One region of the Micromonospora inositola genome, then DNA from elsewhere that is predicted to be linked to it. Evidence: predicted binding sites of a transcription regulator. Region 1 holds the regulator's gene; each other region holds the start of a gene.
What was found. Region 1 encodes HrcA, which represses chaperone genes, less so after heat shock. Its sites were predicted from a motif close to GGTTNGCACNCTCNNNNNGAGNGTGCNAACC; they were not measured.
Positions count from the first base shown of each region.

Region 2: the regulator HrcA is predicted to act here: its motif matches at 2,281-2,311, upstream of groES (co-chaperone GroES).
Region 3: the regulator HrcA is predicted to act here: its motif matches at 3,747-3,777, upstream of groL (chaperonin GroEL).
Region 4: the regulator HrcA is predicted to act here: its motif matches at 5,418-5,448, upstream of groL (chaperonin GroEL).

Region 1 is NZ_LT607754.1:3,322,193-3,329,393, forward strand. Features, by position in the region: gene GA0070613_RS15945 (carbohydrate ABC transporter permease) at 1-124, shown strand, start outside; gene GA0070613_RS15950 (MOSC domain-containing protein) at 170-814, shown strand; gene GA0070613_RS15955 (hypothetical protein) at 858-1,721, opposite strand; gene GA0070613_RS15960 (enoyl-CoA hydratase-related protein) at 1,829-2,623, opposite strand; gene hemW (radical SAM family heme chaperone HemW) at 2,643-3,866, shown strand; gene GA0070613_RS15970 (DUF4870 domain-containing protein) at 3,910-4,512, opposite strand; gene hrcA (heat-inducible transcriptional repressor HrcA) at 4,742-5,764, shown strand; gene dnaJ (molecular chaperone DnaJ) at 5,838-6,983, shown strand; gene GA0070613_RS15985 (16S rRNA (uracil(1498)-N(3))-methyltransferase) at 6,985-7,201, shown strand, end outside.
Region 2 is NZ_LT607754.1:2,741,847-2,749,047, forward strand. Features, by position in the region: gene GA0070613_RS13215 (sugar ABC transporter substrate-binding protein) at 1-123, opposite strand, end outside; gene ybaK (Cys-tRNA(Pro) deacylase) at 384-863, opposite strand; gene GA0070613_RS13225 (THUMP-like domain-containing protein) at 907-2,094, opposite strand; gene groES (co-chaperone GroES) at 2,443-2,757, shown strand; gene groL (chaperonin GroEL) at 2,828-4,468, shown strand; gene GA0070613_RS13240 (molybdopterin-dependent oxidoreductase) at 4,592-6,274, shown strand; gene GA0070613_RS13245 (WhiB family transcriptional regulator) at 6,540-6,923, opposite strand; gene GA0070613_RS13250 (helix-turn-helix transcriptional regulator) at 7,178-7,201, shown strand, end outside.
Region 3 is NZ_LT607754.1:4,168,909-4,176,109, reverse strand. Features, by position in the region: gene GA0070613_RS20000 (D-alanine--D-alanine ligase family protein) at 1-683, shown strand, start outside; gene GA0070613_RS19995 (UDP-N-acetylglucosamine--N-acetylmuramyl-(pentapeptide) pyrophosphoryl-undecaprenol N-acetylglucosamine transferase) at 683-1,858, shown strand; gene GA0070613_RS19990 (M15 family metallopeptidase) at 1,855-2,499, shown strand; gene GA0070613_RS19985 (hypothetical protein) at 2,647-2,889, shown strand; gene GA0070613_RS19980 (recombinase family protein) at 2,957-3,703, shown strand; gene groL (chaperonin GroEL) at 3,875-5,446, shown strand; gene GA0070613_RS19970 (BON domain-containing protein) at 5,592-6,263, opposite strand; gene GA0070613_RS19960 (response regulator) at 7,116-7,201, opposite strand, start outside.
Region 4 is NZ_LT607754.1:2,375,990-2,383,190, reverse strand. Features, by position in the region: gene GA0070613_RS11395 (S8 family serine peptidase) at 1-2,198, shown strand, start outside; gene GA0070613_RS11390 (GNAT family N-acetyltransferase) at 2,260-3,195, shown strand; gene GA0070613_RS11385 (hypothetical protein) at 3,289-3,531, shown strand; gene groL (chaperonin GroEL) at 3,596-5,218, opposite strand; gene GA0070613_RS11375 (hypothetical protein) at 5,496-6,650, opposite strand; gene GA0070613_RS11370 (cold-shock protein) at 6,760-6,963, opposite strand; gene GA0070613_RS11365 (GNAT family N-acetyltransferase) at 7,188-7,201, shown strand, end outside.

The DNA of each region.
Region 1 (7,201 bases):
CGACACCGCCTGGGGGTCGGTGATGGCGGCCTCGACGCTCTTCACCCTGCCGGTGATCGTCTTCTTCCTGCTGGTCCAGCGCCGGATGGTCTCCGGGCTGGTCGCCGGCGCCGTCAAGGGCTGATCACGCCGGTGTCCCGTACGCTTCCGCCCGACTAGGCTCACGGCCATGACGGGCAGGCTGGCGGCGGTGAACCTCGGCGTGGTCACCGAGGCGGAGTGGGCGGGCGACCCGAGCGGTCGCAGCGGCATCGACAAGCGCCCGGTCGACGGGCCGGTGCTGCTGCACGTCGACGGGGTGGCCGGCGACTTCATCGGCGAGCGGGCCCACCACGGCGGCCCCGACCAGGCCGTCTACGCGTACGCCGAGGAGGACGCCGAGTGGTGGGCGACCGAGCTGGGCCGGGGCATCCGGCCCGGCGGCTTCGGCGAGAACCTGACCACGTACGCGGTGGACGTCACCGGGGCGGTCATCGGCGAGCAGTGGGCGATCGGCGACGCGCTGCTCCAGGTGACCAAGCCGCGCACGCCTTGCACCACCTTCGCCGGCTTCTGGGGAATGCCCGACCTGATCAAACGGTTCACCGCGCGGGCCGCGCCCGGGGCGTACCTGCGGGTGCTGCGGGAGGGTGAGGTCGGCGCCGGCGACACGGTCGAGGTGGTGGCGCGCCCGGCGCACGGGGTGACCATCGGCCAGGTGTTCCGGGCGATGAGCCTGGAGCCGGAACTGCTGCCCCGGCTGCTGGACGCCCCGGAGCTGCCCGAGCCGATCCGGGAGAAGGCCCGCCGCCGGCTCTCCGGCAGGCGCCCCTGACCCGGCCGCCCGCGTCGCCCCGACCCGCGCGTCGCGGGTCGGCCTACGTGTCGGCGAAGACCTCCGCCAGCACCTGGGTCGGTGCCGTCCGCCCGTCGGCCACCTTGGCCCAGGTGCCCTGCTCGGCGGTCCACTCCAGGCCGCCGAAACGGACCCGTTTCACGCCGTGGTCGTCGGCGTGCGACACCAGCCAGTGCGCGTACCGCCAGCCGTTGCGGCTGTCCGGCGCCGACACCGCCAGCCCGGTCAGGTCGGTCGGCGAGGCGACGCCCGGCAACCCCCAGTCCAGGGTCAGCCCCTGGATCAACGCGGCCGCGGCGACCTGGCCGCGCATCGTCGGCGTCGGCCCGACCGTGCAGGCCACCGCGCCGGTCGCGTGGCCGAGCAGCGCGCGGGTGAGGACCTGCGACTCGTCCGCCCACTTCTGGTAGGCCTCGGGATAGGCCGACCGCTGCACCCGCTGGGCGGCCTCGGTGACCCGCATCTCCTCCCAGCCCCGAACCTTCTTCAGGGCCGCGTAGAACCGGTTCGCCGCGTACCGCGGGTCCTGGATGTCCTCCGCGGTGCCCCAGCCCTGGCTCGGGCGTTGCTGGAACAGGCCGAGCGAGTCCCGGTCGCCGTGGGCGAGGTTCTTCAGGTGCGACTCCTGGTACGCCGTCGCCAGCGCCACCACCACGGCCCGCTCCGGCATCTTCCGCTGCACGCCGATCGCGGCGATGGTGGCCGCGTTGGCCATCTGGTCGGCGCCGAGCACGACCCGGCCGTCGGCCTGGACGGTGCAGATGCGGCTGGCCGTCGGGAGGCGGAGCTGATGCCCGACGTGCCGGACCACGAACCAGATCCCGAGGACGGCGACGACGGCCACTACCACACCGGCTGCCCCGATTGCCCGAGTTCGCACCCGCACCCCCTGTTCGACAGTCCGCCAAGCGTACGTCCCCCGCCGCGCCGCCCGGGTCGTCCGACCGGTTGCCTCCCGTTCCGTCACCAACCGGCCACCCGGAGCGTTCGTGCTCAGTCGCCGGCGTCCCCGGTCGGCACCCAGGCCGCGGCCCTCTTTTCGCGGAAGGCGAGCACGCCCTCCCGGCCTTCGGCCGAGAGGAAGTACCCGGTGGAGAGGGCGGCCAACTCGGCGATCTCGGTGCGCAGGTCGGTGGCGGCCGGCCGGCGCAGCAGCTCCTTCGCGCCCGCCAGGGCCCGCGGCGCACCCCGGACCAGCGAGTCGCGGTAACGCGCCACCGCCGCGTCCAGCCCGTCCGCCGGCACGGCCGCGGTGACCAGGCCGATCTCGGCGGCCCGGCGGCCGTCGAAGGTGTCCCCGGTCAGGTACAGCTCGGCGGCGGCCCGGGGCTGCAGCCGGGGCAGCACGGTCGCCGAGATGACCGCCGGGATCACCCCGATCCGCACCTCGGTGAAGGCGAACGTCGCCTCCTCGGCGCAGACCGCCAGGTCGGCCGCGGCGATCAATCCCAGCCCACCGGCCCGCGCCGGCCCGGCGACCTTCGCCAGCACCGGCTTCGGGCACTCCCGCACGGCGACCAGCACGTCGCCCAGCATCCCGGCCGGCACGGTGCCGCTGGCGTACGCGGCGGCGGTCTCCTTCAGGTCGGCGCCGGAGCAGAAGACCGGGCCGGTGTGGTCCAGCACGACGGCCCGGACCGCGTCGTCGGCGACCGCCGCGGCCAGCCCGGCCAGCAGCTCGGTCATCAGCGGGGTGGAGAGCGCGTTGCGGTTGTGCGGGCTGTCCAGGGTGAGGGTGGTCACCCCACGGGCCGTGGCGACCCGCACGAGAGCGTCCGGAGAGGTCATGCCGGGCACACTAGTTGCCATGCCCGGCGCTCTTCCAGAAGGCGAATCCGTCCCGCGCGACGGATCGCTGCCCGCTGCCGCCACCCGCGCGGTCGGCGCGCGCGGTTTCGGCGTGTACCTGCACGTCCCGTTCTGCGCCAGTCGCTGCGGCTACTGCGACTTCAACACGTACACCGCCGCGGAGCTGGGGGGCGGGGCCAGCCGCGAGTCGTACGCCGACACGGTGCTGGCCGAGCTGGCCCTCGCCGGCCGGGTGCTGGGTGGCAGCCCGCCGCCGCGGGTGGACACCGTCTTCGTCGGCGGCGGCACGCCCACCCTGCTGCCCGCCGACGACCTGGCCCGCATCCTGGACGGGATCGACCGGGTCTGGGGGCTTGCCGCCGACGCCGAGGTGACCACCGAGGCAAACCCCGAATCGGTCACGCCGGAGTCGCTGAAGACGCTGCGGGCCGCGGGCTACACCCGGATCTCGCTGGGCATGCAGTCCGCCGCGCCGGGGGTGCTGGCGATCCTCGACCGCAAGCACAGCGCCGGGCGGGCCACGGCCGCCGCCCTGGAGGCGCGCGACGCCGGGTTCGAGCACGTCAACCTCGACCTGATCTACGGCACGCCGGGCGAGCGGGCCGAGGACTTCGCCGCCTCCCTGGACCAGGTGGTCGCGGCCGGGGTGGACCACGTCAGCGCGTACGCCCTGATCGTGGAGGACGGCACCCGGCTGGCCGCGCGGATGCGGCGCGGCGAGCTGCCGTACCCGAGCGACGACGTGGCGGCGGACCGCTACCTGGCCGCGGAGGCCGCCCTCGACGCTGCCGGTTTCTCCTGGTACGAGGTCTCCAACTGGGCCCGCTCGGAGGCGGCCCGCTGCCGGCACAACCTGCTCTACTGGACGGGCGCGGACTGGTGGGGCCTCGGGCCGGGGGCGCACAGCCATGTCGGCGGGGTGCGCTGGTGGAACGTCAAGCACCCGACGACGTACGCCGAGCGGCTCGCCGCCGGTGAGTCACCCGGCCTGGCCCGGGAGGTGCTCACGCCCGACGAGGCGCACATGGAGGACGTCATGCTGCGGCTGCGGCTGTCCTCCGGGCTGCCGCTCGCCGTGCTGGACGACACGGGGCGGGCCGGGGCCGAACGGGCCCTGGCCGGCGGGCTGCTGGCCGCGCCGGAGTATGCGGCCGGCCGGGCGGTGCTCACCCTGCGCGGCCGGCTGCTGGCCGACGCGGTGGTCCGCGACCTGCTGCCCTGACCGCCGGACGCCCGGCCGACCCGTGGGCCGGCCGGGCGGGGCGTCACTTGACCAGGCTGATGCTCATCGGATAGCGGTACAGCTGACCCTCGTTGGCCTTGACGCCCGCGAGGACGCCGAACACGATGCCGAGGATGACCGCCGCGCCGACCGCGAGGAACCCGATCGCGATGCAGGCCAGGATCCAGCCGACCAGGCCGACGATCGACCAGAGCAGCTGGAAGTTGAGCGCCGCGACCGCGTGCTGGCGCACCGTCGGCGACTGGTTGCCCCGGGCCAGCATGGCGACCAGCGGCGGAAGCCAGCCCAGCACGCCGGCGCTGACGAACATCGCCGCCGCGCCGCCGAAGTGCGCGATGAGCGCCCAGGTCTTGTCCTCGTTGTTGGCCCAGCCGCCGCTCGGGGCGCCGTACGCGCCGCCGGTCGGATAGCCGGCGCCCGGGGGCGGGTAGCCGCCCGGAGGTGGGTAGCCGCCCGGAGGTGGGTAGCCACCGGGCGGGGGATAGCCGCCCGCGCCCGGCGCCCCGGACAGTGGTGCGGTGGGCGGCTCGTCCGCCGACGAGCCGTACGGTGCCGACGGCGGGGTCGGGTCCGGCGGCTGGGCGCCGGCGTCCCCCGCTCCGGGAGGGCGAGGTGGTTCAGTCATGAACGTCACGGTAGGGGTTGCCCGCAAGGCGGCACCAGAGCGACACCGCCCGGGATGTCCGGCTGAACGGCTCTGGCGCGGCGGCTGTGCGGCGGGCCGCACCGGTGGTCCGTCGCTGATCATCGCGTCAGGGGTGACGCCGACGTAGACTGGCACTCGCTACAGTCGAGTGCCAGACGCCCGGCCGGCGCCGTGCGCCGGCGGGTCCAGGTGCGTCAGGAGGTGGGAGATGGGTCTCGACGACCGCAAGCTCGCCGTGCTGCGCGCGATCGTCGAGGACTACGTCGCCACGCAGGAGCCGGTGGGGAGCAAGGCCCTGGTCGAGCGGCACCAGCTGGGCGTCTCCCCGGCGACCGTGCGCAACGACATGGCGGTGCTCGAGGAGGAGGGCTACATCCGGCAGCCGCACACCAGCGCGGGCCGGGTGCCCACCGACCGCGGGTACCGGCTCTTCGTCGACCGGCTCTCCCGGGTCAAGCCGCTCAGCCCGGCCGAGCGCCGGGCGATCGAGCGCTTCCTGGTCGGCGCGGTCGACCTGGACGACGTGGTGCACCGCACGGTCCGGCTGCTGGCCCAGCTCACCCGCCAGGTCGCCGTGGTGCAGTACCCGAGCCTGGCCCGCTCCTCGGTGCGCCACCTGGAGCTGGTGCCGATCTCCACCACCCGGCTGATGCTGGTCATGATCGCCGACACCGGGCGGGTGGAGCAGCGGCTGGTCGAGCTGCCCGCGCCGATCCCCGCCGACGACGTCACCGACCTGCGCCGGCTGGTCAACGAGAAGCTGGTCGGCACCCGGCTCTCGGAGACCCCGCCGCTGGTCCAGGCGCTGGTCGACGAGTCGGCCCCGCACCTGCGGGGCGCCATGACCACGCTCTCCAGCGTGCTGCTGGAGACGCTGGTGGAGCGGCACGAGGAGCGGATCGCGCTGGCCGGCACGGCCAACCTCACCCGCGGCGGACTGCTCGACTTCCAGGGCTCGCTGCGTCCCATCCTGGAGGCGCTCGAGGAGGAGGTCGTGCTGCTCAAGCTGATCGGCGAGGCCGAGCCGAGCACCACCCGGGTGCTGATCGGCGACGAGAACGAGATCGACAACCTGCGCGCCGCCTCGGTGGTGAGCACCGGGTACGGCCCGGGGGCGACCATCGTCGGCGGTCTGGGCGTGCTCGGGCCCACCCGGATGGACTACCCCGGCAACATCGCCACGGTGCGGGCCGTGGCACGCTACGTGGGCGAGTTGCTGGCCCAGAACTGACCAGTCAGGGCCGACGGCCGGCTCCGGCCGCCGACCGGCGCAACGCGAGACGAACATGAGGACACGGAACGCAGTGGCCAGGGACTACTACGGCATTCTCGGCGTGAGCCGGGAGGCCTCCGACGACGAGATCAAGCGCGCCTACCGCAAGCTGGCGCGGCAGTTCCACCCGGACGTGAATCCGGATCCGGAGGCACAGGAGAAGTTCAAGGACATCAACGCCGCGTACGAGGTCCTCTCGGACGACCGGAAACGGCAGATCGTCGACCTCGGGGGCGACCCGCTCGCGCCCGGCGGCGGGGGTGCCGGCGGCCCGGGTGGTCCCGGCGGGGCCGGCCCGTTCGTCGGCTTCCAGGACATCATGGACGCCTTCTTCGGCGGCGCTGCCGGTGGCGCCCGGGGGCCGCGCCCGCGGACGCGGCCGGGCGCGGACGCGATCCTGCGGCTGGAACTGGACCTGCACGAGACCGCGTTCGGCGTCGAGGCGCCGATCACCGTCGACACCGCCGTGCTCTGCACCACCTGCTCCGGCGCCGGCACCGCAGCCGGCACCCACCTGGCCACCTGCGAGGCGTGCGGCGGCCGGGGCGAGGTGCAGTCGGTGCAGCGGACCTTCCTGGGCCAGGTGGTCTCCGCCCGGCCGTGCACCGTCTGCCAGGGGTACGGCACCACCATCCCGCACCCCTGCCCGACCTGTGCCGGTGACGGCCGGGTGCGGACCCGCCGCTCGCTGACCGTCAAGATCCCGGCCGGGGTCGAGGACGGCATGCGGATCCGGCTGGCCCAGCAGGGCGAGGTCGGCCCGGGCGGCGGCACCGCCGGCGACCTGTACGTGGAGATCCACGAGCGGCCGCACGACGTCTACTCCCGCAAGGGCGACGACCTGCACTGCCGGGTCACCGTGCCGATGACCGCCGCCGCGCTCGGCACCCGGCTGACCATCAAGACGCTGGACAGCGAGGAGCCGGTCGACGTCAAGGCGGGCACCCAGCCGGGCAGCACCCTGCGGCTGCGCGCCCGCGGCGTGCCGCACCTGCGCGGCACCGGCCGCGGCGACCTCTACGTCCACCTGGACGTGCGGACCCCGACCAAGCTCGACGCCGACCAGGAGAAGATGCTGCGCGACTTCGCCAAGACCCGCGGCGAGGAGGTCGCCGAGCTGACCAAGCAGGGCGGGTTCTTCTCCCGGATGCGCGACGCGTTCAACGGGCACGCCTGAGGTGTCCGCGCCGCTGTTCCTGGTGGAGGCGCTGCCCACCGGTGACGCGCTGACGCTGGACGGTCCCGAGGGGCACCACGCCGCGAACGTGCAGCGGCTGCGGGTCGGCGAGGAACTGCTGCTCGCCGACGGCCGGGGTGGCACGGCCGCCGCCGTGGTCACCGCCGTCGGCAAGGGCACCCTCGACCTCCAGGTCACCTCCCGGGGGTACGTCGACG
Region 2 (7,201 bases), 580 kb from region 1:
GATGACGCCGATCTTCGGCTTGGGGCGGCTCGCGGCATCCTCAGCGGCGTCGTTACCGCAGGCGGTGAGGTTTCCCGCGGCCAGCAGGCCGACTGCGGCGACGGTGAGGATCCCTCTGCGCATTCTGCACGGTTCCTTTCAAGGGGGACGGAACTCGAGGGGGCGTGGTGGGTGAGGGTGCGCCGGTGAGCCGCTGCCGCGCCGCCAGCGGTTTGTTGTTCCGGGCAACCTATTGTTCGCCGCACGGGCGCACAAGACCGTACTGGTCAGCGGTTTGTTGCCGCCAGTAACAATTCGGCAACGCAACTGACCTCCGGTTCCTCCCGGGTTGCCGGACACCGGTTCCCATCCGGCAGTCGCCGGCCCGCCGTCGCGCCCCGCGGTCAGCGGACGGCGAGCGGGGCGGTCACCGCGGCGGTCAGGGCGATCAGGTCCGTGGGGTTCAGTTGGAGCTGGAGCCCGCGGCGCCCCGCCGAGACGTACACGGTCGGGTGGTCCAGCGCCGAGGCGTCGACCACCGTCGGGAGGCGCCTGCGCTGGCCGAGGGGACTGATGCCGCCGCGGACGTACCCGGTGGCCCGCTCGGCCACCGTGCGGTCGGCCATGGTCGCCCGCTTGCCGCCGACCGCGGCGGCCAGGGCCTTGAGGTCCAGCTCCCCGGTGACCGGCACGACCGCCACGGTGAGCCCGCCGTCCACCTCGGTGACCAGCGACTTGAACACCCGCTCCGGCGGCACCCCGAGCGCCGCCGCGACCAGGGCGCCGTAGTTCGGCGCCGCGGGGGAGACGTCGTATGGGTGGGTGCTGTGGGTGATCTTCTGCTTCGCGAGCAGCGCGGTCGCCGGAGTGCCCTGTCCCGCCATGCCGCCAAGCTAACCCGGACCCGGCCGCCGGGCGAGCCGAAATTCAGGCGGGCACCGGGTGGCCGACGAGCACGGTGGGCGCGCCGGCCACCCGGGTCAGCACCAGGCTCGCCGCCGCCTCGCCGGAGAGCCGCAGGTCCCGGCGCAGCTTCTCCGGCTCCAGCGCCGAGCCGCGCTTGAGGATCTCCACCCGGCCCACCCGGCGGTCCCGGAGCAGGGCGCGCAGCCGCTTGAGCGAGAACGGCAGCACGTCGGTCACCTCCAGGCAGCGGGCGTACGGGGTGCGGACCGGGGAGTCGGCGTACAGGTAGGCAATGCTCGGGTCGGCCAGGGTCGCGTCCAGCTCCCCGGCCAGCTCGGCGACCAGGTGCGCGCGGACCACCGCCGAATCCGGGTCGTACAGGAACCGGCGGGCCGGTCCGACCGGGGCCTCCGCCGCGCCGGATCCGGTCAGCACGTGCGGGGTGTCGCCGCGCAGCAGGGTGGCCCGGCGGGGGACCTCGGCGAGCCGGCCGCACCAGAGCGCGGCCTCGACCAGGTCGCCGTCCACGCTGACCCATTCCGCCTCGGCGCCGGCCGGGATCAGCGCGTGGTCCAGTCCCGGGGCCACCTTGACCACGGTGTGCGGCACCCGCTCGGCGAGTCCGGTCACGAAGTCCCACGGCGGTGAGTAGGAGTTCGGGTCGAAGATCCGCCGCCCGGTGCCGGCCTTGCGCCGGGCCGGGTCGCAGAACACCCCGTCCACCCGGCTGACGTCGAAGGCGGTCGCGTCGCCGCACTCCACCGTGAACGACTCGGCGAGCCCCGCCGCCTCGGCGTTGGCGGCGGCCATCGCGGCGGTCACCGGGTCGGCCTCCACGCCGTACACCCGGATCCCGGCGCGGGCGGCGGCGAGCGCGTCCGCGCCGAGGCCGCAGCCCAGGTCGGCCAGGGTGCGCACCCCGGCGGCGCGCAGCCGCGCGGCCCGCCGGTCGGCGACCACCCGGCGGGTGGCCTGTTCCAGCCCGGCCCGGGTGAGGAACATCCCGGCGGCGGCCGGTCCGAACTTGCCGGCGGCGCGGCGGCGCAGCTCGGCCTGGGTGAGCGCGGCGGCGGCCAGCCCGGCCGGCACGCCGGCCGAGCGGAGCGCGGCGGCCGCGGCCAGCGGGTCGCCGCCGGCCACCTCGGTGGCCGCGGCGAGCGCGGCCGACCCCTCGGCGGTACGCAGCGCGGCCAGCTGGTCGAGATCCACCGCGCCATTCTCCCCGTCCGCGCGCACGGGCCGGCCGGGCGGGGGCCCGGGTGCGGCAGGTCGGGGTGTCGGCCGCCGGGATGCCGCGTCCTTCCGCAAGCGGAGTCGATCATGCTAGTCGGGGCGACGCGCCGGGCGGTGGATTGGCACTCTCCTTGACGGAGTGCTAGCCGAGGAATAACCTGCGATTAGCACTCTCCCATCGAGGGTGCCAGCTTCCGGGCCTCGGCCCGGGCGCTGAACGCCAGGCGGACCGGCACCCGCGACGACGGCCCCGCCCGGTGGCATGTGGCAGATTGACGCCGTTCGGCTTGCCGTCCGGCAACGAAACCAGTACCCCAGGAGGGTATGCCCGTGACTACCGCGACCAAGGTTGCGATCAAGCCGCTCGAGGACCGGATCCTGGTCCAGGCGAACGAGGCTGAGACCACCACGGCGTCGGGCATCGTGATCCCCGACACCGCCAAGGAGAAGCCGCAGGAGGGCACCGTCCTCGCTGTCGGCCCGGGCCGAGTCGACGACAAGGGCAACCGGATCCCGGTTGACGTCAAGGTCGGCGACACCGTCATCTACTCGAAGTACGGCGGCACCGAGGTCAAGTACGCCGGCGAGGAGTACCTGGTGCTCTCCGCCCGCGACGTCCTCGCGGTCATCGAGAAGTAAGCAACCGATCAGTGTCGTTGCCCCGGTCCGGCTCGCCGGGCCGGGGCAACGTCGCTTCGAAGGGACATTCATGGCGAAGATCCTGAGCTTCTCGGACGACGCCCGACACCTGCTCGAGCACGGTGTCAACGCCCTCGCGGACACGGTCAAGGTCACCCTCGGCCCGCGCGGGCGCAACGTCGTCCTGGACAAGAAATTCGGTGCGCCGACGATCACCAACGATGGCGTGACCATCGCCAAGGAGATCGAGCTCACCAACCCGTACGAGAACCTCGGCGCGCAGCTGGTCAAGGAGGTGGCGACCAAGACCAACGACGTCGCCGGCGACGGGACCACCACCGCGACAGTGCTGGCCCAGGCGATGGTCCGCGAGGGCTTGCGCAACGTGACCGCCGGCGCCAACCCGGCCGGCCTCAAGCGGGGCATCGACGCGGCGGCCGCCAAGGTCTCCGAGGCGCTGCTCGGCCGGGCCGTCGAGGTGGCCGACAAGGAGTCCGTCGCGCACGTCGCGACGATCTCCGCGCAGGATGCCACCATCGGCGAGCTGATCGCCGAGGCGATGGAGAAGGTCGGCCGCGACGGTGTCATCACCGTCGAGGAGGGCTCCGCGCTCACCACCGAGCTGGAGGTGACCGAGGGTCTCCAGTTCGACAAGGGCTTCATCTCCCCGAACTTCGTCACCGACGTGGAGGGGCAGGAGTCGGTCCTGGAGGACCCGTACATCCTGATCACCACGCAGAAGATCTCGGCGATCGAGGAGCTGCTGCCGCTGCTGGAGAAGGTCCTCCAGAACAACAAGCCGCTCCTGATCATCGCCGAGGACGTCGAGGGCCAGGCCCTGTCCACGCTGGTGGTCAACGCCATCCGCAAGACCCTCAAGGTCTGCGCGGTGAAGGCCCCCGGCTTCGGTGACCGTCGCAAGGCGATGCTCCAGGACATGGCGATCCTGACCGGCGCCGAGCTGGTCGCGCCCGAGCTCGGCTACAAGCTCGACCAGGTCGGCCTCGAGGTGCTGGGCACCGCCCGGCGCGTGGTGGTCGACAAGGAGAACACCACCGTCGTCGACGGTGGCGGCCAGGCCTCCGAGGTCGCCGACCGGATCGCCCAGATCCGCAAGGAGATCGAGGCCTCGGACTCCGAGTGGGACCGGGAGAAGCTGGCCGAGCGGCTGGCGAAGCTCTCCGGCGGCATCGCGGTCATCAAGGTGGGCGCGGCGACCGAGGTCGAGATGAAGGAGCGCAAGCACCGCATCGAGGACGCCATCGCGGCGACCAAGGCCGCGGTCGAGGAGGGTACGGTCCCCGGCGGCGGCGCCGCCCTGGCCCAGATCCTGCCGGTGCTCGACGACGACCTGGGCTTCACCGGTGACGAGAAGACCGGCGTCTCGATCGTGCGCAAGGCGCTGGTCGAGCCGCTGCGCTGGATCGCCCAGAACGCGGGCCACGACGGCTACGTGGTGGTGCAGAAGGTCGCCGGCAAGGAATGGGGCAACGGCCTCGACGCCGCCGCCGGCCAGTACGTCGACCTGGTCAAGTCCGGCATCATCGACCCGGTGAAGGTGACCCGCAACGCGGTCACCAACGCCGCGTCGATCGCCGGCCTGCTGCTCACCACCGAGAGCCTCGTGGTGGAGAAGCCGGAGAAGGCCGAGCCGGCCGCCGCCGGTGGCCACGGCCACGGCCACGGTCACCAGCACGGCCCGGGCTTCTGACCCGACGCCGTACGGACGACGTCAGGGCACACCGTCACGCCGACGGTGTGCCCTGACCCGTATCTGGTTACGGAACGCTGACGCCGCTACCGGTCCGGCGCCGTGATCGACAAGACTGGTCCGATGACCACCACGTCCCGCGGGTACGCCGCGCTGGCCGGGATCACCGCCGCCGCCGTGGCGATCGGCGCCGCCGAACCGGTGGCCGTCCTCACCGGCGCCCGTTCCGCGCCGCTGATCGCGGTCGGCGGGCTGATCGTCGACGTGGTCCCCGAGACCCTGAAGCAGTTCGCCATCTCGCTCTTCGGCACGTACGACAAGATCGCCCTGCTGGTCGGGACGGCGGTGCTGCTGGCCGGGTTCGCCGCGGTGCTGGGGGTGCTGGCCGCCCGCCGGCTCTGGATCGGGCTGGCCGGCATCGCGGCCTTCGCCGCCCTCGGGGTGGCCGCCGCGCTGACCCGGGCCGGCGCGAACGTCTTCGACGCGCTCCCCTCGCTGATCGGCGGTGCGCTCGGCGCGATGGCACTCTGGCTGCTCCTGGCCGGGCCGCTGCAACCCGAGCTCTGGTCGTGGTCGCCACCGGCCGCCCCGGCGCCGCCGGTCCCACCCGGCCGGGAACCGGCTCCGGGCCCGGGCGCGGAGACCGCGGCGGCTGCCCGGCCCGGCGAGCCGGCCGAGGCCGAGGACCGGCCCGTCGAGCCGGCGGTGCGACCCGCAGCCGGTGGCGACGAGGTCGACCCCGACGGGCGGCGGCGCTTCCTGACCGGGGTCGGGACGCTGATGGGCGTGGCCGCGGTGGCCGGGATCGGCGGGCACTGGCTGGCCGGGCGGCGGGGCGTGTCGGCGGCCCGGCGGGCCGTCGCGTTGCCGACCCCGTTGGCCGCCGGGCCGGCGGTACCGGCCGGCGCCGACCTCTCGCTGGCCCAGCTCGCCCCGTACGTGACCCCGAACTCGGGGTTCTACCGGATCGACACCGCCCTGGTGGTGCCGCAGGTGGACCCGGCGACCTGGCGGCTGCGCATCCACGGCCGGGTGCGCCGGGAGATCGAGCTGAGCTTCGCCGACCTGCTCGCCCGGCCGATGGTGGAGCGGTACGTCACCCTGGCCTGCGTCTCCAACGACGTGGGCGGGGACCTGATCGGCAACGCGCGCTGGCTGGGCGTGCCGATCAAGGAGCTGCTCGACGAGGCCGAACCGGAGGAGGACGCCGACCAGGTGGTCGGCCGTTCGGTCGACGGCTGGACCTGCGGCACCCCGACCGCGGTGCTGCGGGACGGGCGGGACGCGCTGCTCGCGGTCGGGATGAACGGGGAGCCGCTGCCGGTCGAGCACGGCTTCCCGGTGCGGATGGTGGTGCCGGGGCTGTACGGCTACGTCTCGGCCTGCAAGTGGGTGACCGAGCTGGAGCTGACCAGCTTCGCCGACTTCGACGCGTACTGGGTGCCGCGCGGTTGGTCGGCGCAGGGGCCGATCAAGACCGAGTCGCGGATCGACACGCCCCGGTCGCGCAACCGGCTCACCGCCGGTCCGGTGATGGTCGCCGGGGTGGCCTGGGCCCAGCACCGGGGCATCCGCAAGGTCGAGGTACGCGTCGACGGCGGCCCCTGGCGGGAGGCGACGCTCGCCCCGACGGTCTCGGTGGACACCTGGGTGCAGTGGTCCTGGCGCTGGGCGGCCACCCCGGGCGAGCACACCCTCCAGGTGCGGGCCACGGACGCCGACGGCGTCACCCAGACGCCGGAGCGCCGGCCGGTCGAGCCGGACGGCGCCACCGGCTGGCACAGCGTGAAGGTCACGGTCCGCTGATCCGCTGATCCGCGCGGTCGCCGCCTGGTTCCGTACCGCGCCCGGCGATGGCGCCGGGGTGACGGAGCGGAAGGGAGAGTGGCTGTCGGACGCTACGAAGCTGATGTCGTCGATGAATCGGTCGTCGTGCCGATCCATTCGCGTCATCAGCCTCGTACCGACCGCACCGGAGTTCCGACTCGGCGGCTCCGGCGCCTGCGTTGTGACGACGGCGCCGCGCCCCCGAGGGTGGGGACGCGGCGCCGGTGCGTCTGGGCGGCCGGGGTCAGGCGATCTTCCGCTGGTCCGGCACGGTCGACTTGTGCGGCCGGCCGAGGCGGGCCTCCAGTCGGGCGACGTCGACCCGGCTCTGCCGGCGGTCGGCCAGGTCCTCCCAGCCGAGGGCGAGCAGCCGGAGCCGCTCGGACTCGCTGAATCCGCCCCACACGCCGTACGGCTCGCGGACCGCGAGGGCGTGCGCGGCGCACTCGGCGCGCACCGGGCAGGCCCGGCAGACGGCCTTGGCGCCGGACTCGCGGCGCAGCCGCGACGAGCCGCGCTCGCCGTCCGGGTGGAAGAACTGGGCGCTGTCCCGGCCCCGGCAGGCACCGAGCCGCTGCCAGTCCCAGAGATCGACGATGGGTCCGGGCAGTCTACGTACGTTCGACATCAGCACCCCTCCTCCCGCGCGGCACCGCGGAGAATCCTTCATGGCCAGCTACCGGGCGGCGGTCCGCGCAGGCGCACCGTTTCCGGCCTGGCGTCTCGGTACCCGGGCTTTCCCGCGCTCACACATCTGTGATCGAAAACCTCGGACAACTAGCGGCATATGCCCCATCTGCCGGAAAAGTTCGGATGTTTGCCCGGAACCTCCTCGCGACGCGACCCGACCGTGGTCTGCTCTGAGGCGGAGAGGAGACCACTGTGCGTACCGTTCTCGTGTGCGTT
Region 3 (7,201 bases), 850 kb from region 1:
TCGCCGCCGACGGCCTGCGCGTGGCCGCCGGGGTGACGCTGCGCCCCGACGAGGAGCTGTCGTCGCGGGATCAGGAGCGGCTGGGGCTGCCCGTCTTCGTCAAACCGGCCCGGGCCGGCTCCAGTCTGGGAGTCTCCAAGGTCGAACAATGGGCGCAACTGCCTGCCGCCCTGCGGCTCGCGCGCGAGAGCGACGCGAAGGTTCTCGTCGAACGCGCCGTGCGCGGGCGCGAGATCGACGTCGGCGTCCTTCAGCACCCCGACGGTCGCGTCGAGGCCGGGCCGCCGCTGGAGATACGGGTGGCGAACGCCGCCTTCTTCGACTACGACGCCAAGTACGACGGCGGTGCCGTCTTCCACATTCCGGCCCAGCTCGACCCCGGCACCACCCGACTGCTGCAGGACCGGGCTGTGCAGGCGTTCCACGCGCTCGGCTGCCGTGGGCTGCTCCGCGTCGACTTCTTCCTCCCGGATCGGGACGCCGACCACGGCACAGGGTGGACCGGAGACTACCGGGAGCCGGTGATCAACGAGGTCAACACCTTCCCCGGATTCACCGCCGCCTCCCAGTACCCGCAGATCTGGCAGCGGGCCGGCGTCGGCTACTCCGCACTGCTCGACATCCTCATCCAGGGCGCACTGCACCGACGCGACACCGCCTCCCCCTGCCCGAGTCCCTGCTGATGGCCGTCTACACCGCGGAACATCTCCGTGGTCTCCGCATGATCGTCACGGGCGGGGGAACGGGCGGGCACACCTACCCGGCGCTGACCACGATCCGTACGCTCCGCGACCGGCTAGCGGCAGCCGGCACCGCACCGGACGTCCGCTGGGTGGGCGTCGCCCACGGACTGGAGGCCAGAATCGCCCGGCAGGAGGGCATTCCCTTCACGGCGATCACCACCGGCAAACTGCGCCGCTCGCCGAACCTGCACGAGTGGGGCCGCAACGTCGCCGACGCCTTCCGCGTGCCGCTCGGCATCTTCCAGTCCATCATGATCGTGGTGCGCACCCGGCCCGACGTGGTCTTCTCCACCGGCGGGTACGTCTCCGTCCCGATCGGGATCGCCGCCTGGATGACCCGCCGCCCGCTGGTCATGCACGAGCAGATCCTCACGCTCGGGCTGGCGAACCGGATCCTCGCCCGCCTGGCCGATCGAGTCCTGCTGAGCCACGAATCCTCCATCGACCATCTGCCCGCCCGAGCGAAAGCCCGCGCGGTGATCACCGGCAACCCGATCCGGCCCGAGATTCTCAGTGGCAACCGCAACCGGGCGCTCGCCGCATACCACCTGGATCCGCGCCTGCCGCTGGTGTACGTCACCGGCGGCGCCCAGGGCGCCGTCCAGGTCAACAACCTGATCGCCGACATCCTCCCCGGACTCCTGCCGAAATGTCAGGTGCTGCACCAGTGCGGTGACTTCTCACTCGACCGGATGCGGCAGGTCGCGGCCGCCCTCCCGGAACACCTGCGCAGCAGGTACCGGGTGGTCGATTACGTCCACGGCGAGCTGCCCGACGTCCTGAGCGCTGCGGACATCGTCGTCGCGCGCAGCGGCGCCGGCACGGTCGCCGAACTCACCGCCCTGGGCAAGGCATGCGTCTTCATCCCGCTCATCCCCACCGGAGGCGACGAGCAGCGGCGGACCGCACGGCACCTCGCCGACGCAGGTGCGGCCCGCATGCTCGCCGGCTCCGACGCCTCCGCCAACCGCCTTTGTGAGGAGATCATGGTGCTGCTCGACCACCAGGAGCGACGCCGGGAGTTGGCCAACGCCGCCCGTCAACACGGCCGGCCCCATGCGGCCACGGCCGTGGCCAGCGCGATCATCGACGCCGCTGGGCGGTACCGGTCATGATCCTGCTGTCTGATCGGCGAATCTCGGCCATCCCGCTCGGCGACAACGGGGAGGCCCTGGTCGACGTACGCCAGGTTGCGGAACTTCGGGTTGACGATCGCCTGGCCGACGAGGCCGGGGCCTACGCACACCTGCGTGAGGCAACGGTCCAGCGCCTGCTCGCCGCCCAGCGGACCCTGCCTCGGGGGCTGCGGCTGCGGATCATCGAGGGGTACCGGCCACTCAGCCTGCAGACGACCTACTTCGAGGGCTACAAGGACGAACTGCGCCGCAGGTACCCGGACTGGGACTCGGCGCGCCGGCACGTGGAGGCCAGCAAGTACATCTCGCCGCCCGAGGTGGCTCCGCACAGTACCGGCGGGACGGTCGACCTCACGCTCTGTACGGCCGATGGGCTCGAACTGGACCTGGGCACGATCGTCAACGCCAGCCCGGTGGACAGCGCCAACGCCTGCTTCACCGGATCACCCGACATCTCGCCGCAGGCCCGCACCAATCGCGCCATCCTGGGCCACGCGCTGTCGTCCGCCGGCATGGTCAACTACCCGACCGAATGGTGGCACTGGTCGTTCGGCGACCGCTACTGGGCGCTGAGCACCGGGGCCGCCCGGACCCGGTACGGGCCAGTAGATCTGCCGTGAGGCGGCTGTACGAGATTGATCTGTTGCGGATCATCGCAGCCCTGGCGGTGGTGATCTTCCATTACACCTTCTCCGGCTGGATGCAGGGGCTTTCACCGGTCTCGTTCCCGGGGGCTCGGCGAGGTGTCCCGGTACGGTTATCTCGGCGTGGACCTGTTCATTGTGATCAGCGGTTTCGTCGTGCTGTTGTCCGCGTGGGACCGCAGGCCCCGGGCGTTCGTCGTCTCCCGGATCGTGCGGCTCTACCCGGCCTTCTGGATCGCGGTCACGGTTGTCGTCGTCATGCCGGCGAGCATGCCGACGGCGGGGATCACCGCGGTTTCATCGCGGTTCACGCCCACCGGCAAGCCACGAAACCAGCGGCACCAGGTGACGAACCTCCACAAGTAGGTGCACAACGCCTAGCTGGGACGGTGAGGCCATAACCGGTGGCAGGCACGCCGATCATGGAGGTCCTATGGCGATGCGCATGGATGTGATCCCCGGACAGGCCACTCTTGCGTCGTGGGCGGCCCAGCAGCGAAAGGTCCGGCCGCGGCGGTTCACCTCGTCGGCGGATGGGCTGCGGTTCGCGTTCTACGGCCGGATGTCCACAACGGACTGCCAGGATCGGGCGTCGTCGTGCCGGTGGCAGCGCGACTACGCCCAGGACCTGGTCGCCGGTCATGGTCGGATCGTGGCCGAGTTCTTCGACGAGGGTGTCTCCCGCCGGTTGGCCTGGCCGGACCGGCCGCAGGCGGCACGGCTGCTCGCCGCCGTGGCGGACCCGGCGCGCGGGTTCGACGCGATCGTCGTGGGCGAGTACGAAAGCGCCTTCCACGGCCAACAGCTCGAACAGCTGACCCCCACCATCGTCCGGCACGGGGTGCAGCTGTGGCTGCCGGAGACCTACGGGCCGGTGGACTTCGACAACCCCCGACAGTTGGCGCTGCTGGACCTGCTGGGCGTGGTCTCCCAGCGGGAGGTGTCCCGAGCCCGGCACCGCACCTCCGCGGCCATGCGCGCCCAAGCCGAACTGCAGGGTCGACGCCTCGGCGGCCGGCCACCCTACGGCTACCGACTCGTGGCCGCCGGACCTCATCCGAACCACGCCCACGCCGCCTGGGGCGGCGCCTGCATCGCCTGGAAGCCGACCCGGTCACCGCCCCGTACGTCCGATGGATCTTCGAGCGGCGGGTGTTGGGATCCGACCACGGGAGGATGATCTTCGCGTTCCTTGCACTCTCAGGCGGCGAGTGCTAGACCGTAGTTAGCACTCGCCCTGTGCGAGTGCTAGCCGAATGGGATGAGCCCTCTGGTGGGGCGTGCGCGTACGTCATCGCAGGTCGGTCCGATCAGTGCTGCATGTCAGCACGACGAGTAGAGGACGACGCAGATGGCCAAGTTGATCGCATTTGGTGAAGACGCCCGTCGCGGCCTCGAACGTGGCATGAACATCCTCGCCGACACGGTGAAGGTGACGCTGGGCCCGAAGGGCCGCAACGTCGTGCTGGCAAGCAGCTGGGGCGCGCCGACCATCACCAACGACGGTGTCAGCATCGCCAAGGAGATCGAGCTCGACGACCCGTACGAGAAGCTCGGTGCCGAGCTGGTCAAGGAAGTCGCCAAGAAAACCGACGACGTGGCCGGCGACGGCACCACGACGGCGACCGTCCTGGCCCAGGCCCTGGTACGGGAGGGGCTGCGCAACGTCGCCGCGGGCGCGAACCCGATCGCGCTCAAGCGCGGCATCGAGCAGGCCGTGGCCGCGGTGACCGAGGCGTTACGTAACCAGGCCCAGGACGTCGAGACCAGAGCGCAGATCGCGGCCACCGCGTCCATCTCCGCCGCCGACGCAAGCGTCGGTGAACTCATCGCCGAGGCGATGGACAAGGTCGGCAAGGAAGGCGTCATCACCGTCGAGGAGAGCAACACCTTCGGCCTGGAGCTGGAGCTCACCGAGGGCATGCGCTTCGACAAGGGCTACATCTCGCCCTACTTCGTCACCGACACGGAACGGATGGAAGCCGTTCTCGACGACCCGTACCTCCTCATCGTCGAGAACAGGATCTCGAACCTGACCGACCTGCTCCCGATCCTGGAGAAGGTCATGCAGGCGGGCAAGCCGCTGGCCATCGTCGCCGAGGACGTCGAGGCCGAGGCTCTCGCAACCCTGATCGTCAACAAGGTCCGTGGCACTTTCACGTCGCTGGCTGTCAAGGCACCCGGCTTCGGTGACCGCCGCAAGGCCATGCTGGCCGACCTTGCCGTCCTCACCAATGGTCAGGTCGTCAGCGACACCGTAGGTCTCACGCTGGAAAACGTCACCCTCGACATGCTCGGCCGGGCCCGCAAGGTGGTCGCCACCGTGGACGAGACCACCATCGTCGACGGTGCCGGTGACGTGGAGCAGATCGCCGGCCGGGTCGCCCAGCTCCGCGCCGAGATCGACAACAGTGACTCCGACTACGACCGGGAGAAGCTGCAGGAGCGGCTGGCCAAGCTGGCCGGCGGCATCGCGGTGATCAAGGTCGGTGCGGCCACCGAGGTGGAGCTCAAGGAGCGCAAGCACCGCATCGAGGACGCCGTCCGCAACGCCAAGGCCGCCATCGAAGAGGGCCTGCTCCCCGGCGGCGGCGTGGCCTTGGCCAACGCCGCGGTCACGGCGTTCGACAAGCTCGACCTTGCCGGTGACGAGGCCACCGGCGCGAACATCGTGCGGGTCGCGTTGACCGCGCCGCTCAAGCAGATCGCCAGCAACGCCGGCCTTGAGGGCGGCGTGGTGGCAGAGAAGGTCAACTCACTTCCCGCCGGCCACGGCCTCGATGCTGCCACCGGCGAGTACGTCGACATGATCAAGGCGGGTATCGTCGAACCGGCCAAGGTGACCCGTTCCGCGCTGCAGAACGCCGCGTCGATCGCCGCGCTGTTTCTGACCACCGAGGTACTCGTCGCCGACAAGCCATAGACGCCCGGCGTCGGCTTGCCGGGCAGCGACGACCTTCGGGGCTGTCACAGACCGGGGCCGGCCAGTGCGGCTGCGTGCCGCACTGGCCGGCCCCGTCAAGGGATTGAGCTGTCGTGCCGTCAGGGACGGCGGGGTGGACCCGGAATCAGGCGGTGACGGTGAGCTGGTTCTTGACGCTGGTCACGCCGGAACATGACCACGACACCTTCTCGGCCTGACGGCGTTCGGCCCACGATCGCACGGACCCGCGCAGCGTCACCTCCGCGCCGTTGACATCAGCCTTGATCTGGTGGGAGTCGAGCTGGGCGTTGCGCAGGATCGCCCCGTCGATCGCGGCTTTCAGATCGTCGGACGCTGGAGTGGTCGCGATCAGTCTGATGGTGTTGGCGACCGCGGTGACGCCCTTGAGGTACATGACCGCGCGTGCCGCGGCCTCCCGCTGGTACTGCCAGTTGACGGTGCCGGACAGGGTGACCACGTGATCGCGGACCCCTGCCTTGACTGTGTCGGAGGGTACGTCGACCGCCCAGCTGAGCATCTGGTTCGCCGCCTCGGCGATGTCGCTGTCCTTGGCGCCGGACACGCCCGGGTCGCGGACCACGATGTCGTCGGTGACGGCCTGAACGCCGGCTACTCGCATGGCCGCCCGTTTCGCCGTATGCCGCTCGGGCAGGCTGCCCACGTCGCCGGAGAGTGTCACCACGCCGCCGTTCGCCAGCACCACGAGATGCGCGGCGTCGATGCTGGAATCAAACAACAGTTCGTCGGTTACGTTGGTCTGCAGGTCCTTGTCGCTCCTCCGGACAGTCTGTGTCATAGGCCAACCATGACCCTCCGGCTGTCAGCACGCCAGCCGATTTGGTGCATATTCGAATAAATCTTGAGATTGATTCTCAACTGCATGTGTTTAACATGTTATGCCGGCTTATTTGGTGCGGCATTGTTTGTCACCACTGCGGGGTGACTCTCCACGGTGGTCCCGCATCCCACACCGGCGATGTCGAGAGCGGTCCTCAAAGCCTCGGCCGTGATTGGTGTCATCCCGGTTGCGGCGATTCGAGCACGATGTCGTGCCGACGTACCCCTCGCGGCCCTCATCGCCGCGACCCGAAACTGCGCACCCTGTGCACCCTCGTCGGCGACCGTCACCTCGCCGTACCCGTCGAACACGAAAAGCAGTTCCGCCGCACGCTGCGCGCCCTCGGTCACACCATCGCCACCTCGACGGGATGAACCAGGCCGCAACGGCCCAACAACCACTTCCTCGCAGGGCAGACCGCGTCGGCTGGGGGACTCGAGCATGCCGAGCCCGTCCTCGCCGCGGCCATCCCCAGGGCAATCACCGGCACACTGTTGCCGCCAGCTGAGGCGAGCACGACCATCGCCCGCCGCAGCCGCACGACCGAGCCGGTGCCCCGACGCACCAGACGTTGCAGCCGTTGACCCTCTTGATCACTCAATCGACGTACCCGAACCGGCTCTGCCACCCCGACAGCCTGACGGCCCCACGCCGGCCCAGCCCTTCACTCAGGCCGGCGTGTCACCAACACCGCCAACGTTTGTGGTCAGAGCACTAGATAACTATCCCGGGCATTCTCGCCGCGTACCTGGCCGACAGCGATTACGAATGGCTGATAGGAGTGAGCCGCGCCGGGAAGTGGTGCACACCTCACGGTGCTGGGGGTCTGTCGCCAGTGCGGGGGCGGACAAGACCCGACTCGTAGGCGAGGACCACGGCCTCGGCGCGGCTCTCGA
Region 4 (7,201 bases), 950 kb from region 1:
GCGCGCCCACGCTGGCGCTGGCCCTGCTCCCCCGCTCCCCGACGGTGCGGGCCGTTGGCCGGATCTGGCTGGCCGCGGCGCTGGCGCTGGGCGCGCTGACCCTGCTGCGGGCCGTGCCGCCGGTGCACCAGGAGGTGTACCTGGCCGCCCTGGCCGGCACCGCCGCCCTGCTGGCGGTCATCCTCGGCCGGCTGCACGACCGTCGCCGGGCCACGGCGGCGGCCGGCGGCGCGAGCCCGTCCCCGGGCGGCGTCACTTCGCTGGCGGTGGCGGCCGGGTCGGCGCTGCTGCTGCCCTGGGCCTGGCTGGGCGCGCTGGGCGGCCTGTTGGAAACGCTGCTCGCCGGGCTCGCCGCCGCCGCGCTCGGCGCCCTCGCCGGGGTGCTGCTCGACGCGACGTTCTGGGCGCGGTTCACCGTGGGCGCGCCGCCCCGGCCGGCCCGGCTGGTGCTGGTCGGCGGACTGGTCGCCGGGGTCGTCCTGGCGCTGCTCGCGGCCGGGGCCGGGCAGTCCGGCGCGCAGCTGCCCGCCCTGTTCCTGCTGCCTCCGCTCGGCTTCGTGCTGGCCGCGCTGCACGCGGCGGCCGCCCGCGCGGGCCGGCCGGTCGGCCGCGCCGCGGTGCGCTGGCTGGTCGGGCTCGGCGTGCTGGGCCCGCTCGCCCTCGCCGATCCGGAGGAGCTCACGGTGCTCCTCGCCACCATCCGCGACGTGCCGTTCTGGGTCGCGGTCGCGACCGGCGCCGCGTTCGCCGTCGCGGTGCTGCTCGCCGTCGGGTACGGCGTCCTGCTGGCCCGGCCGCGCGCCGGCACGCCGAGCCGGCGGGTGGCCGGGGTGGCCGCCGCGGCCCTGCTCGCCGCGGTCGCGGTGGGTTACGTGGTCCCCGGGCAGCCCGGCCTGTACGGCGACCGGCTGCTGGTGGTGCTCCGGGAGCAGGCCGACCTGGGCGGCATCCCGACCGGCGCGCCCGGTCGGGCCGGCCGGGACGCCCGGGCCGCCGAGGTCTACCGGCGGTTGGTGGCCACGGCTGACCGGACCCAGGCGGACCTGCGCCGGGAGCTGACCCGGCTGCGCCTGCACCCGACGCCGTACTACCTGGTCAACGCCATCGAGACGGACGGCGGGCCGGAGGTGCGGGCCTGGCTGTCCGGTCGGCCCGAGGTGGCCCGGGTGCTGGTCAGCCAGCGGCTGCGCCCTTTGCCGGCCGGGGCCCCGGCCGTTCGTGGCACGCTGCCCGCGCCGGCCGGACCGGCCTGGAACATCTCGCTGATCGGCGCCGACCGGGTCTGGTCCGAGCTGGGCGTGACCGGCTCGGGCGTGGTGGTCGGCGCCTCGGACTCCGGCGTGGACGGGCGGCATGCGGCGCTGGCCGCCGGCTTCCGTGGCGGCGACGACTCCTGGTACGACCCGTGGGCGCACACCCGTACCCCGAACGACCAGGGCGGGCACGGCACGCACACGGCGGGCAGCGCGGTGGGCCGGGGTGGGATCGGTGTCGCCCCCGGCGCCCGCTGGGTGGGCTGCGTCAACCTGGACCGCAACCTGGGCAGCCCGGCGCGTTACCTGGACTGCCTGCAGTTCATGCTGGCGCCCTTCCCGTTCGGCGGGGACCCGTTCACCGACGGGCGGCCGGACCGGGCGCCGGACGTGCTGACCAACTCGTGGGGCTGCCCGCCGATCGAGGGCTGCGACGCCGGGGCGCTCCGGCCGGCCACCGCCGCGCTGGCCACGGCCGGCATCCTGGTGGTCGCGGCGGCCGGCAACACCGGCCCGTACTGCGGTTCGGTGGCCGACCCGCCGGCCCCGTACCCGGACGTGCTGACCGTGGGCGCGGTGGACCGGACGCGACAGCTCACCCGCTTCTCCAGCCGGGGGCCGGCGGCCGGCGGGGCGACCAAACCGGACCTCGTGGCTCCCGGCGCGGACGTGCTGTCCGCGTACCCAGGTGGGGGTTACGCCACCCTGGCCGGCACCTCGATGGCGACCCCGCAGGTGGCGGGGGTGGTGGCGTTGATGTGGTCGGCGAACCCGGCGCTGGTCGGCGACCTGGCGCGGACTCGGCGGATCCTCCGGGACACCGCCACCCCGGCCGGGGTCCGCCCCGACGACTCGACCGCGCGCCGCTGCGGCGGCGACGCGGACCTGGTCGGCGCCGGCCTGGTCGACGCGTACGCCGCCGTCCGCGCCGCCCGCGCCGGGTGAGCGGGCTCCGAGCCGATCCGACGGTGCCGCCGGGCCGCCGGATGCCCTAGGGTCGGCGACCATGGACGCGGAGATCATCGAGCTGGACCCGGACCGCCTGCCCGCCGTCGTCGACCTCTGCCGGCGGGCGCTCGACCTGCCCGAGGACGCCGCCGAGGCGCCGGCCGTCCTGGACGCCCTGACCACCCGGGCGGCGGCCGACCGCCCGGTGCTGCTGATCGGCGCGGTCCGCGGGGCGGAGCTGGTCGGGGTGCTGGTCGGGTCGGTCTCGCAGCGGGACCCGCGGCTCGGGCACGTCGATCTGGTGGCGGTGGCGCCCCGGGAACGCCGCCGGGGTGTCGGGCGGGCCCTGCTGGCCGAGGCGGAACGGCGGCTCGCCGGGCTGGGTGCGGCCGAGCTGCTGCTGGCCGGGAACCCGCCGTACTATGCCTGGCCGGGCATCGACGTGCGCTACACCCCGGCAGTCTGCGCCGCGCTGCGGCTCGGCTACCGGCAGGACCGTACGGCGTGGAACATGACCGCGGACCTGTCGGCGGGCTCCGCGGCGCTGCGCTCCACGGAGGCCGCCGAACGCCGGCTGGCCGGTCAGGGCGTCACGGTACGCCGGGCCGAGCCGGCGGACCTGGCCGCGCTGGCCGCCTTCGCGCGTGCCACCTTCGGCGGCACCTGGGACGGTGAGCTGGCCGGCTCGGTGGGGCGGCCGGGCGCGGGCGCGCACCTGGCGGAGCGGGACGGCGAGATCCTCGGCTTCGCCGCGTACGGCTCGTCCCGGCCGAGCTGGTTCGGGCCGATGGGCACGGCCCCGGCAGCGGAGGGCTCCGGCATCGGCGGGGTGCTGCTGCGCCGCTGCCTGCGGGATCAGGCGGCGGCGGGGATCGGCGCGGCGCAGATCGGCTGGGTGGGGCCGGTGCCGTTCTATTCGGGCAGCGCCGGCGCGCGGATCGAACGGGTTTTCTTCCTGTACCGGAAGGCGATCGGCGGGCACGCGGTCGGATAATTAAAAGGGCGAAAGGGATATAGACGCCAATAATGCCGTTCGCCCGTGCTGGTCATCGACCGCGCCCTACGGTTGCCCGTAGAGGAGGCAGCCATGACCACGGATGACGAACGGACCGACGACCAGCCCGCCAGCTGGCCACCGGTCGGTGAACTCCCCGGGCAACTGCCGTTCGACCGGCTCGACTACGGCGACGCCGAGCAGCTGGCGGAGCTGGCCGGCGCCGACCCACCAGCCGCCGAGGAGACCCGGCAACCGGTCGACGAGCCGGTCCGGATCCCGCCGCCGTACGACCGGACGAACAAACGACGCAACCAGCGGCCACTGCCGACGTGACGGACGGAAAGGGGGCGGACCGCTGACGCGGCCCGCCCCCTTTCGGCGTTCGGTGGAACTGGACTCAGAAGTCCATCTCCCCGCCACCCGGACCAGCCGGGGCGGCCGGGGTCTTCTCCGGCTTGTCCGCCACGACGGCCTCGGTGGTGAGGAAGAGCGCCGCGATCGACGCGGCGTTCTGCAGCGCCGAGCGGGTCACCTTGGCCGGGTCGATGATGCCCGCGGCCAGCAGGTCGACGTACTCGCCGTTGGCGGCGTTCAGGCCGTGACCCGGCTCGATGTTGCGGACGTGCTCGACGACCACGCCACCCTCGAGGCCGGCGTTGACGGCGATCTGCCGCAGCGGGGCGTCCAGCGCGATCTTGACGATCTGCGCGCCGGTCGCCTCGTCGCCGGTCAGGTCCAGCTTGTCGAAGGCGGTCTTGCCGGCCTGCACCAGCGCGACGCCACCACCCGGGACGATGCCCTCCTCGACGGCGGCCTTCGCGTTGCGGACGGCGTCCTCGATGCGGTGCTTGCGCTCCTTGAGCTCGACCTCGGTGGCCGCGCCGACCTTGATCACCGCAACACCGCCGGCCAGCTTGGCCAGGCGCTCCTGCAGCTTCTCCCGGTCGTAGTCGGAGTCGCTCTTCTCGATCTCGGCGCGGATCTGGTTGACCCGACCCTGGATCTGCTCGGCGTCACCGGCGCCGTCGACGATGGTGGTCTCGTCCTTGGTCACCACGACCTTGCGGGCGCGGCCCAGCATGTCGAGGCCGACGGCGTCCAGCTTGAGGCCGACCTCCTCGCTGATGACCTGGCCACCGGTGAGGATGGCGATGTCGGCCAGCATGGCCTTGCGGCGGTCACCGAAGCCCGGCGCCTTGACGGCGACCGACTTGAAGGTGCCGCGGACCTTGTTGACCACCAGGGTGGCCAGGGCCTCGCCCTCGATGTCCTCAGAGATGATCAGCAGCGGCTTGCCCGACTGCATGACCTTCTCGAGGATCGGGAGCAGGTCCTTCACCGACGAGATCTTGCTGTTGACGATCAGGAGGTACGGGTCGTCGAAGACGGCCTCCATACGCTCCGGGTCGGTCATGAAGTACGCGGAGATGTAGCCCTTGTCGAAGCGCATACCCTCGGTGAGCTCGAGCTCCAGGCCGAAGGTGTTGCTCTCCTCGACGGTGATGACGCCTTCCTTGCCGACCTTGTCCATCGCCTCGGCGATGATCTCACCGACGGTGCTGTCACCGGCGGAGATGGAGGCGGTGGAGGCGATCTGCTCCTTGGTCTCGATGTCCTTGGCGAGCTTGGACAGCTCCTCCGAGACGCTGGCCACGGCGGCCTCGATGCCCCGCTTCAGGGCCATCGGGTTGGCACCGGCGGCCACGTTGCGCAGGCCCTCGCGAACCAGGGCCTGGGCCAGGACGGTCGCCGTCGTCGTGCCGTCACCGGCCACGTCGTCGGTCTTCTTGGCGACCTCCTTGACCAGCTCGGCGCCGATCTTCTCGTACGGGTCCTCGAGCTCGATCTCCTTGGCGATGCTCACACCATCGTTCGTGATGGTGGGGGCACCCCACTTCTTCTCGAGCACGACGTTGCGGCCCTTGGGGCCGAGCGTCACCTTCACGGCGTCGGCGAGCTGGTTCATGCCCCGCTCGAGGCCGCGGCGCGCCTCTTCGTCGAACGCGATCATCTTGGCCATACGGCGTTGTCCTCCTGGACACTCACGGGCCACCCGAGTGTGTCTCCCGGATGGGCCGCCTGGTGTACGCACCTTGGCGACGTCGCCACCTGGCGACGACGACGTCTCCTCGGTCGGGCCGGACAGCCCGCGACGACCGGCCATGTGCCACCCCGGCGCCATCGAGACGCCGGCGCGGCCGTGGCCCTACCGCCCCGACCATTGGCACTCACGGTATGCGAGTGCCAATGACCTGTTTAGCACTCTCCCTTGCCGAGTGCAAGCACGATGCCGCCGCTCAGCCGAGTTCCGCCGCCAGCCGGGCGGCGTTCACCGGCCCCTCATGGGCCCGCTGCTCGGCGTAGGTGGCGAGCAGGCCCACCAACTGGGCCAGGTAGACCGGGACGGCCAGCACGGCCGCCAGCAGGGCCACCCCGACCGCGCCGGCAGCCGTGCCCGGGGAGTCCATCGGGTGGGTGCCGAACGGCAGTTGGCCGACCGCCTCCAGCACCACGCCGACCAGGGCGCCGAGGAGCAGCGCCGCGGCGACCAGCGCGACCCGGCCCAGCACCATGCCGACCCGCTGGTGGAAGATCCGGAAGGAGCGGCCGATCGGGTTCTCCCGCTCGAACAGGTAGACCGGGCCGACCAGGGCGAACGCGAAGGCCAGGTAGATTCCGGGCAGCAGGCAGAAGCAGGCGCCCAAGCCGATGAGCAGCGAGCTCAACAGCGTCCAGCCCCAGAGGCCGAGCAACCGGCGCAGCCCGTAGCGGAACGCCGCGCCGAGGCCGACCGGCTCGTCGGCCGCCTGCCGGGTGACCACCCAGGTCCCCGCGGCCCAGCCCAGGCTCTGCACGGGGCCGAGGAGCAGGCTGGCGGCGAGCACCGCGACGTAGAAGGTCAGCACGTCCCCGAAGTAGCCGTCGGGCAGGACCGGGGCCCCGTCGGGCGCGGTGGCCACCTCCCCCGACGGGGCGAGGGCGAGGGAGAGCACCGAGACCACCGCCGCCGGTGCCGCCTGGGTGAGCAGCATGATCGGCACCAGCAGGCGCCAGCCGCGACGCAGCGCGCCGGTGCAGCGGGCGAACCAGCCGCCGATGCCGGCGTGCGGCGGCGTGACCAACGGATCGTTCGGATCCCAGCCGCCGCCCGCGGGGTACCAGCCGGGGTACGGCGCGCCGGGGTAGGGGATGGCCGGGTAGGGCCCGCCGGCGTACGGCGCGCCGGGGTACGGGCCGGCGGGGGCGCCCCAGACCCACCCTTGCGGCTGCGCGGGTGCCACCGGATCCGCCGGGACGTGCTGCCCGGACACGACCGGCCGTGCCTCCGGGCCGGGTGCCGCCAGCGGGTCGGTGACCGGCGCCGGTGGCCGGATCGGATCGACCGGCTGCGGGGCACCGGGTGAGGTCGGAGTGACCGGATCGACGGGACCCGACGGGGGCTGGTCGGACATGAACCCTCCTCAGCGGCGATGCTGGAACGGCTCATGATCTTCCACGGTGCGCGCCCGCAGCGCAGCCCCCCGATCGGGGTGGAGATGCCGCGGAAACGGCGGCGCGGAGTCAGGCGATGACGCGGACGCGCTCGGCCTGCGGGCCCTTCTGGCCCTGGGCGATCTCGAACTCGACCCGCTGGCCGTCGTCCAGCGCCTTGTAGCCGTCCATCTCGATCGCGGAGAAGTGGACGAAGACGTCCTGCCCGCCGTCGACGGCGATGAAGCCGTAGCCCTTTTCGGCGTTGAACCACTTCACGGTGCCCTCTGCCACGGTGCACTTCCTCACTCTGCGCGGCGTTCCTCGACCCCCGGGACGCGGGGCCGAGCCCGCGCCCGGACCACCGTTTCGGCGATCGGCGACGGCCGCTGAATCGGTGACCGAAATCGCACGCTACACGAGGCGTGACGACGGCGCACGACCGCAAATCGGGCATATTCCGGCCAGGATCGGGCCCGGCACGACATGGACGGGCGTCCCTCCGGTATGCATGCGACATGACGATCGCGCC